DNA from 4 places in the Methylophilus sp. TWE2 genome. Region 4 is predicted to be linked to each of the others. Evidence: predicted binding sites of a transcription regulator. Region 4 holds the regulator's gene; each other region holds the start of a gene.
What was found. The regulator sigma-54, encoded in region 4, starts transcription at its own class of promoters, with help from an activator protein. The targets are predictions, from matches to a motif close to TGGCACNNTTCCTGCT.
Positions count from the first base shown of each region.

Region 1 (2,203 bases), 450 kb from region 4:
GCTTTGTGCTCGGCCACCATCACCTTTGCCATTAAAGCTGGTACCACCGTAGCCATTTTCGCCCCAGTATTCACGGTTGCTCGCACCAACGTAATACAGACCAGCGTTCCAACCTTCTGTTGCGCCAATCTTGAACGCCTTGCTCAACCCAATCTTGTAGTCGGTGTAGTCTGGGCTTGATGCACCGGTAAAGCTTGCGCTTGGGCCAGATGCGCCACCAGGACCATCTGGATCAAATGCAACGTCAAGGCTACCATTAACATTCAGCTGACCAACGTGACCAATCAAGGTCAAGTCCCACCATGGCAGTGGATAGGCCATGTTAAATTCGATATAGGTTGAGCCCTTAGTGCTGCCATCCCAACCAGTATCACGATCAGCACCAAACCAATCAGTGAGTGTATATGACAATTTAGCACTGAAGTAGCTGTAGGATAAGCCGAAGTTGACTTCGGTAGTGTCCCAACGACCACCACCAGGTGTTTGGACTACGTTTGGTTCTGTAGACAAGCGGTATTTTTTCCAAGAACCACCTGGATACAAATAGCTGTAGAGACCGACAGTCCAGCCCAAACCTTCAACAGCAGGAATAGAACCGTTGTAACCACCATAAACGTCAATTTCAACGTTTGCGTCTGGATAGGTATTTGGTGTCACATTTGAACCCCAGATACCACCATAGAAACCGCTACTGTGTGTGATGTCCATGCCGCCTTGCATTGCTGGGCGATGCCATGTTTGGGAAATACCGCGGAAGTAGTAGTCTGAAACAAATCCAATGTTACCAGTTGCAGTCCAGTCTGACTTAGCTTCTTCTTCAGCTGCGTATGAAACTTGTGCAAAAGATAATGCACTCAATACTGCTGTGAGCAAAATAGATTGACGCATTTTATTAGTCCTCTCTCTGTGAAATCTTTGATTAAGTTGTTGTAAACGAGAATGAAACAACAACAACCACAAAGCAAAGCACGTGCCAAACTACAAATATATTTAAATTCAAATATTTAATAATTTATTTTAATGTAGAATATTATATTAATTATTTAATAAACTGTTTTTTATTGATTTAACTCTTAAACATAAGGATGCAACCACCCTTTTTACTCACTGATAATGCTAAAATAGTTAGCAAAGGAGCCTTTACCATGCTGATTTCAAATGAAAAAATTCAGGAATTATCTTTAAAAATCAAACAACTAATCGAATCAAGCCCCATTTCAGAGCTAAATAACAACCTGCATGCACTAATTCAGGGCGCAATCACCAAAATGGAACTTGTTACGCGTGAAGAATTCGATATCCAATCGGCATTATTAGCGCGCACGCAGCAGCAATTAAAACGACTTGAAGAAAAAATCAGTCAGCTGGAAGAAGCGCAGGCATCCAGAAAGTAAAAATTAATTTACAATTGTTAGCATTCCATTATTAAGGAGTGCGCTATGAGTCTGGCGGTGTTATACAGTCGCGCGTTAAGCGGCATGGAGGCGCCAGAAGTGGTGGTAGAAGTCCACTTGGCGAATGGGTTACCCAGCTTCACGATTGTCGGCCTGCCAGAAACCGAAGTCAAGGAAAGCAAAGACCGGGTGAGAGCCGCTATTCAGACCGCCCAGTTTGAATTCCCTGCCCGCCGTATCACTGTGAACCTTGCCCCCGCTGATTTACCGAAAGAAGGTGGTCGTTATGATTTGCCGATTGCGCTCGGTATTTTGGCTGCCTCTGGTCAGCTTCCCAAAAAAGCCCTGGCGGGTTATGTTATCGCCGGTGAGTTGGCATTGACAGGGGCGTTGCGACCTATCCGAGGGGCGCTCGCCATGACCTATCAATTGCTGCAAGATAAAGCAAATAAAAGAGCCGCCATCCTGCCCCAAGAAAGTGCATATGAAGCCAGTTTGGTAGAGGGCTGCACCATTTTTGCTGCGGATAGTTTGCTGGCAGTATGTGCGCATCTTTCTGACAAGCAGGCGCTTTCAGTACACCCACAGGTGACTCCGAATGAACACACAGCACTTGCAGATTACGAGGATGTAAAAGGCCAGCTGCGTGCCAAGCGTGCTCTGGAAATCGCCGCCGCAGGGCAACACAGTCTATTAATGAGTGGTCCCCCAGGCACAGGCAAAAGTATGCTGGCACAGCGATTTGTCGGCATTTTGCCGGAGATGTCCACACAGGAAGCGCTTGAAAGTGCAGCGATCTTGTCGCTGAC
Region 1 is NZ_CP012020.1:187,464-189,666, reverse strand. Features, by position in the region: gene ACJ67_RS00875 (TorF family putative porin) at 1-888, opposite strand, end outside; gene ACJ67_RS00870 (accessory factor UbiK family protein) at 1,146-1,394, shown strand; partial or broken gene ACJ67_RS00865 (YifB family Mg chelatase-like AAA ATPase) at 1,440-2,203, shown strand, end outside.
Region 1: ACJ67_RS00875 (TorF family putative porin) is a predicted target of sigma-54. The motif match lies at 961-976, and genes of this name have one in related genera.

Region 2 (2,203 bases), 1.2 Mb from region 4:
TGCGAGTGTTACATACCATGTTGCGCGTAGGAGATTTGCAACGATCGATTGACTTTTATACCGGTGTGCTTGGCATGAAACTCATCCGTACCCAGGATTACCCGGATGGCGAATTTACGCTGGCCTTCGTTGGTTATGGCAATGAGTATGACAATACCGTGCTGGAACTGACTTATAACTACGGCAAAACCGCTTATGACATGGGCACGGCCTATGGCCACATGGCGATAGAGGTGGATGATGCTTATAAAGCTTGTGAACTGGTGAAAGCCAAAGGCGGTAAAGTGGTGCGCGAAGCGGGACCGATGAAGCATGGCACCATTGTCATCGCATTTATTGAAGACCCTGATGGTTATAAAATCGAGTTTATCCAGAAGGGGACTATTGAGTACCCGGTGAATGTCTAACGCCAGCCATTTGTTGCAAGCGGTCACGCTGGCGCAAGCTGGTGATTGGGATGCTGCCCACAACATCGCCCAGGATTATAGTGATACCACGGCGAACTGGATTCATGCCGTGCTGCACAAAATTGAAGGCGATGCCTGGAACAGTCATTACTGGTATGCCCGGACTGGCGGGCACCAGTATGACGATTATGGGGCGGACGTCGCTGGTGAACTGGCGGCCATTCAGCAGCAGCTGATCGCGGCAGGTTCCAAATAACACAAGGCAATGACTATTTCTGCTCTTCGTCCAAATGACGGCTAGAAATAAAAATCCCCCATAGCGATTGAAAAAACAGTCCGATCACGGTACCGGTGAAGAACAGCAGCAGGCAGGCAATGACGCATACCAGCAACAGGAAAGCATCCTGCTGCCACACATGCGCTGACAGCGACTGCCAGACTGTGAGCACTTGCTGGAGCCAATGATCAAGGTTAATGAGAATCATCCGCTTATTATGCCTGAGTAAAGGCATTCTGAGTCACGCTCTGCCATTCACGATTTCTGCTGTCAGAAGTCATGTCCAATTTCCAAAATAATTATTTGAATTAAGTCACCCTCAATGCGTCTAGCATGAGAGGATTGAAATGTTCTTCACGACACGCCAGTATGTTGCAGCCTGGGCCAAATCGGTGCAGTGTTTGCACCGCTGGCGATATCAATGACCGATTGCTTTTCTCAACGTCATGATTTTAAAGTAAAAAAATCCTGCTTAATGATGGCCTGCTTGTTGCTAGAGTAAGGCTGAGCTTGAGGAGAAGCATCATGATAAAAAAACTGGCTGCCAGCGCGATGGTTTCAGCAGAGGCGCAACTGGCCGAAAATATACAGTTATTGGGTGCACTGCTGGATAAAGCAGTTCTGGATGTCGAAGGCGAAGAGGTCGCACAAAAAATTGCTGCTATCCGCCAGGCGGCGTTGCGTTTTCACCAGACGCATGATCAGCAGGCTTCTTTGGATCTCGAACAGTTACTGGCCAATCTGAGCCTGGAGCATACGGTGCGTGTCGTGCGGGCACTGGCTTATTTCAAGCATCTGGCCAACTTAGCCGAAGATTTATATGGCCAGCAATTGGGGCATTGCCAGCAGAATACCCCGGCGCCCGGCATGCTGTCGTATACCCTGGCGAAAATCAAGACGGCTTCTATCCCAGCCGAAACGATTAAAGCGTTGTTAGACAGTGCACTGATCTCGCCCGTGCTGACAGCACATCCTACCGAAGTGCAACGCAAAAGTGTGCTGGATATTGAGCGCCAGATTGCCGAACTACTGGCTGAGCGGGCACATCTGGTGTCCGAGCGTCAATTGGCGCGCAACTCCTTGTTACTGCAAGGGGCAGTCTCGGCACTATGGCAAACACGCATGATGCGTTATTCCAAGCTCAGTGTGCAAAACGAGATTGAAAATTCGCTCACTTATTATGAATCGACTTTCCTTAATGTGATCCCGGAAATATTGCAGGACATCGAGCGAGACCTGTCTGACCTGTTGCCGGATGTGACGCTACCGGGCTTTTTGCGCATGGGTAGCTGGATCGGTGGCGACCGCGATGGTAACCCGTTTGTGAACGGCACGACATTGCGGGACAGTGTGCGTTTGCAGGCAACGACTTTGTTCAGGTTTTACTTGCAGGAACTGGCAGCCCTTAAACGCGAACTGGCGGTATCTACCCGTGTGGTCGGCGTCAGCGACGCCGTATTGCAGATGGCCAGGACCTCGCGTGACCAATCGCAACATCGGCTAGACGAACCTTATCGCC
Region 2 is NZ_CP012020.1:954,166-956,368, forward strand. Features, by position in the region: gene gloA (lactoylglutathione lyase) at 1-407, shown strand, start outside; gene ACJ67_RS04575 (hypothetical protein) at 400-663, shown strand; gene ACJ67_RS04580 (hypothetical protein) at 677-892, opposite strand; gene ppc (phosphoenolpyruvate carboxylase) at 1,210-2,203, shown strand, end outside.
Region 2: ppc (phosphoenolpyruvate carboxylase) is a predicted target of sigma-54. The motif match lies at 1,164-1,179, and genes of this name have one in related genera.

Region 3 (2,203 bases), 910 kb from region 4:
GACCATCAAGGCTGCCCCGGCAAAAGTCTGGGCATTGTTAAAAGACTTCGGCAATGTGCAAGCCTGGCATGCAGGCGTTGAGTCCACCACCATTGAACAGAAAAAAGATGAAAACGGTGACGACGCAACCTACCGTACCGTTAAGTTGAAAAACGGCGGTGTGATGTACGAAAAACTGCGTTCTGCTGATGATGCAGGCATGCGCTTGAAATATGAGTACATCCTGGAAAAAAGCACACTGCAACTGGCTAACTTTTACCCAACCATCACCGTGACCGGTAGCGGCAATGAATCTGTGGTGACTGTCAAAGGCAGCTACACCCGCGCCGACTCTTCCAATATTCCAAAACCAGAGCAAAACGATGATGCAGCCACTAAAGCTATCAACGAATTCTTTGATCCAGGCCTGGAAAGCCTGAAAAAGGTCGCCGAATCGGGAAAGTAATTAACCAGGGTTCTGGAAAAAAATCGCAAGGCAACAGTAAACCCTGGTGGAAATTCTGGTAAGTCTTACGTTGTAAACAACACTGTTTTTGCAAATGCAGTTTTTGGTCAAAAACCGAAAATTGACACTCAATGAAGGGATTGTGTACCACACAGTCCCTTTTTTGCATTATGCCAATCGCTACCTGACAAAAAACATCACTCCACATTGCCAAAGATTGGCGAAGGTTGTCACTTTACGTCATCTACAATCTGATTAACCTAACCCACCCAACGCCTATTCAAATCGAAGAGTTGAGTGGTAAAAATAACTTAACTCATACTTTTCAATGAGTTATAGGCATAAAAACCTAGCTGGCACACCTGTTGCTTTAAGGTTTAGCGAACACTGTTGGAAAAGCAGTGACTGAAACAGAAGACTTTAGACTTTAAACTTTGACTCAAAAGGAAATGATGATGAAAAAACACGTACAACAAGGCTTTACCCTGATTGAATTGATGATTGTGGTTGCGATTATTGGTATTTTGGCTTCTGTAGCGATTCCGGCTTATCAGGATTACACACGCGAAGCTGCAAACAACGCTTGTTTGGCTGAAGCGAGCGGTTACGCAAAAAGAGCATTTGCTGACATTCAACTCAACAGAACGCCTCCCGCTCCAACTGCAAGGGCTTGTGCATCTATTAATGGTGGTACGGCAGTAACAACATTAACCACATTCACTGCCACGCCTAATGCACGTGGTAACGGCACAGTTACTTGCGACCTGACCACTGGCGCAACCTGCACACACGCATAATCAATCACCCTTGTGATTTGAATGTGAAAAACCCGCCTAGGCGGGTTTTTGCTTTAAAGAAGACCAATCAATTTAGTAGAATAACTATCCTCACCAGGAGATGTATAAGCGTAATGTCTGAGTTACCAACTATCAATACTGCAACTGCTATCTGGCTACACGGCCTAGGCGCCGACGGTCATGACTTTGAACCCGTGGTACAGATGCTTAATCTTCCACATATCAAATTTATCCTGCCACACGCGCCCTACCTCCCAGTCACGCTCAATAATGGTTACGAGATGCGCGCGTGGTATGACATTTTTGGGTTACAGCCTGACAGCCCACAAGACGAAGCTGGTATCAATCAGATGCAAGCGACGATTAACAATATGATTGAAGCTGAAATTGCGCGCGGTATTCCTTCACAACGTATTTTAATAGCAGGTTTCTCACAAGGTGGTGCCATGGCTTTGCACACCGCAACTCGTTTCGACCAACCATTAGCTGGTGTATTAGCACTATCCACTTATTTGCCATTAAAAAATCAGCTTAAAGAGAAGCAACACCCCGCCAATAAACACTTACCAATCTGGATGGCACATGGACGGCATGACACCGTAATCACGCTGGCGACTGCACAATCATCCAAACAAACGCTGGAAGCCGCTGGTTATGAGGTTGAATGGCACGAATATGAAATGCCTCACAGCGTGTGTGAAGAAGAGATCAACGATATACGCGACTTTCTGCTACGCATCTTACCCGCCCAGGCCTAGTCACGCTTGAGAATAATCCCGCAAGACTGGGGAGTTTTGTTAAAATAGCTGGCGTTTTCACAGGCTAATTTTCATGAGTGCTTCCAACACCTCACCATCTACGGTGAATGATCAACAAACCTTTGCCGAAAAACTCGCTGCACTGGAGACCATTGTAAAAAGCATGGAGTCAGGCGAGTTGCCGCTGGAAGCGGCGTTAAACG
Region 3 is NZ_CP012020.1:651,969-654,171, reverse strand. Features, by position in the region: gene ACJ67_RS03150 (SRPBCC family protein) at 1-445, shown strand, start outside; gene ACJ67_RS15165 (prepilin-type N-terminal cleavage/methylation domain-containing protein) at 901-1,242, shown strand; gene ACJ67_RS03140 (alpha/beta hydrolase) at 1,356-2,000, shown strand; gene xseB (exodeoxyribonuclease VII small subunit) at 2,074-2,203, shown strand, end outside.
Region 3: ACJ67_RS15165 (prepilin-type N-terminal cleavage/methylation domain-containing protein) is a predicted target of sigma-54. The motif match lies at 800-815, and genes of this name have one in related genera.

Region 4 (2,203 bases):
TGAAGCAGGCGGGGCTGGTAGAAAGCACCAGTGAAGCAATGCGTGCAATACAGCAGGGCGGCGTCAAGCTGGATAGCGTCAAGGTTGAAGACAAGAATCTACCATTGTCTAAAGGTGTGACGGTGGTCGCCCAAGTGGGCAAGCGCAAGTTTGCAAAAATCACGATTAAATAAAGACGCTCGAGCAATAAAAAAAGGCCGCATCTGCGGCCTTTTTGTTTAAAGCGATTTGCGTAAATTGGCGGGCGGAATATTCAAAGACTCACGGTATTTGGCAATGGTACGCCGCGCGACCACAATGCCTTGTTGAGCCAAGGTATCTGTAATCTGGTTATCCGAGAGCGGTTTTTTCGGGTTTTCTTCTGCCACCATTTGTTTGATCAAGGCGCGGATGGCCGTCGCCGAGCAAGAGCCGCCCGCATCAGTTGCCACCGAACTGCCAAAGAAATATTTGAGCTCGTAAACGCCACGCGGTGTGAGCATATATTTATGCGTGGTGACTCGTGAAACAGTGCTTTCATGCAAATCTAGCTCTTCGGCAATTTCACGAAGCACCAATGGCCGCATGGCAATGTCGCCATGCTCAAAGAAGTTGCGCTGACGGTCTACAATCGCTTGCGACACGCGCAGAATGGTGGAGAAGCGCTGCTGGATATTTTTGATCATCCATTTTGCTTCCTGCATCTGGCTTTGCAGATACTGGCCTGAGCTTTCGCGGTTGCGTTTGAGGATGTCAGCATACAGTTGGTTGATACGCAGTTTGGGAATCACGCCATCGTTGAGCGATGCGACCCAGATACCTTTGATTTTTTTGACTACCACATCATGCTGGATAAAGTGGTCGTGACTAAAGGTGGCAAATTCGCTGCCAGGTTTGGGGTTTTGCTGGCGAATGAGTTGTTGCGCTCCTTTCAGTGCGGTTTCATCGCAACTGAGCAGTTTGCGCAATTTGACAAAGTCTTTATTGGCCAGCAGGGCCAAATGATCTTTTGCGAGTGCCATGGCCGTACGTAAATAAGGCGTTTCTGACGGCAAGTGTTGCAGTTGCAATAACAGGCATTCCCGCAAGTCACGGGCTCCGACACCTACCGGGTCCAGGTTCTGTATCAGTTTGAGTGCGGTCTCAAGTTCAAGCAGCTCAACTTCGAGCTCAAGCGGCAGGTGTTCAACAATTTCCTGCAAGTCTTGCTCAAGGTAGCCGTCGTCATTTATGCTGTCGAGCAGCAACTTGACCAGCGTCATGTCACGCTGTGACAGATGCGCCAGTTGAATCTGGTCCAGTAAATGCTCGCGCAGGCTGATATTGCTGGCATCCTGCCGCGAAAAATCACTATCCTCATCATCAAGGTTGTTGCGGCCTGCCTCATCCCAGTTGCTGGTGCTGCCAAACTCTTCGTAATTATCTTCAAATTCGGGAGGGTTGAATTCTTCGCTGAGATTGGCCAGTTCGCCTTCATTGCTGCCAAGTTCATCATGTAAGTCTTCGCGCAGCGTCTCGGCAGGTGCAGTAATTTCTTGCTGGGTGGCCAGGTCAAACGAGTTGGCATCGTCTGCATGGACTGATTCGATAGCTTCGGTAGGGGTTGCTGAATTGTCCTCAAACTCGCCTTCTTCTCCATCGGCCATCTCCAGCAACGGGTTTTCCTGAAGAATGGTTTCCAGCTCCTGGCTGAGCTCCAATGTGGATAACTGTAACAGACGGATAGACTGTTGTAGCTGCGGAGTCAGTGCCAGGTTTTGTGAAATGCGTAATTGCAGGTTTTGCTTCATAACAAATTACAACCTAAAGTTCTTACCCAGGTAAACTTCACGAACACCTTCATTCTGGATGATTTCGTCGGGTGTGCCAGCCGCAAACACGGCGCCTTCATTGACGATATATGCGCGATCGCAAATGTCCAGAGTTTCGCGTACATTATGGTCAGTGATCAAGATGCCAATATTCTGGCTGCTCAGGTAGCGGATGATTTTCTGGATCTCAATCACTGCAATTGGGTCAATCCCGGCAAAGGGCTCGTCTAGCAGGATGAATTTCGGGTCCGTGGCCAGGCATCGCGCGATTTCCACACGACGGCGCTCACCGCCAGACAAGCTCACGGCCTGGCTGTTGCGGATATGCTGGATATGCAGCTGGTCCAGTAATGATTCCAGCCTTGCCTCACGCTCTTCGTCGTTATAGGGACGCGTTTCCAGAATGGACATAA
Region 4 is NZ_CP012020.1:2,817,778-2,819,980, reverse strand. Features, by position in the region: gene tyrS (tyrosine--tRNA ligase) at 1-173, shown strand, start outside; gene ACJ67_RS13315 (RNA polymerase factor sigma-54) at 219-1,769, opposite strand; gene lptB (LPS export ABC transporter ATP-binding protein) at 1,776-2,203, opposite strand, start outside.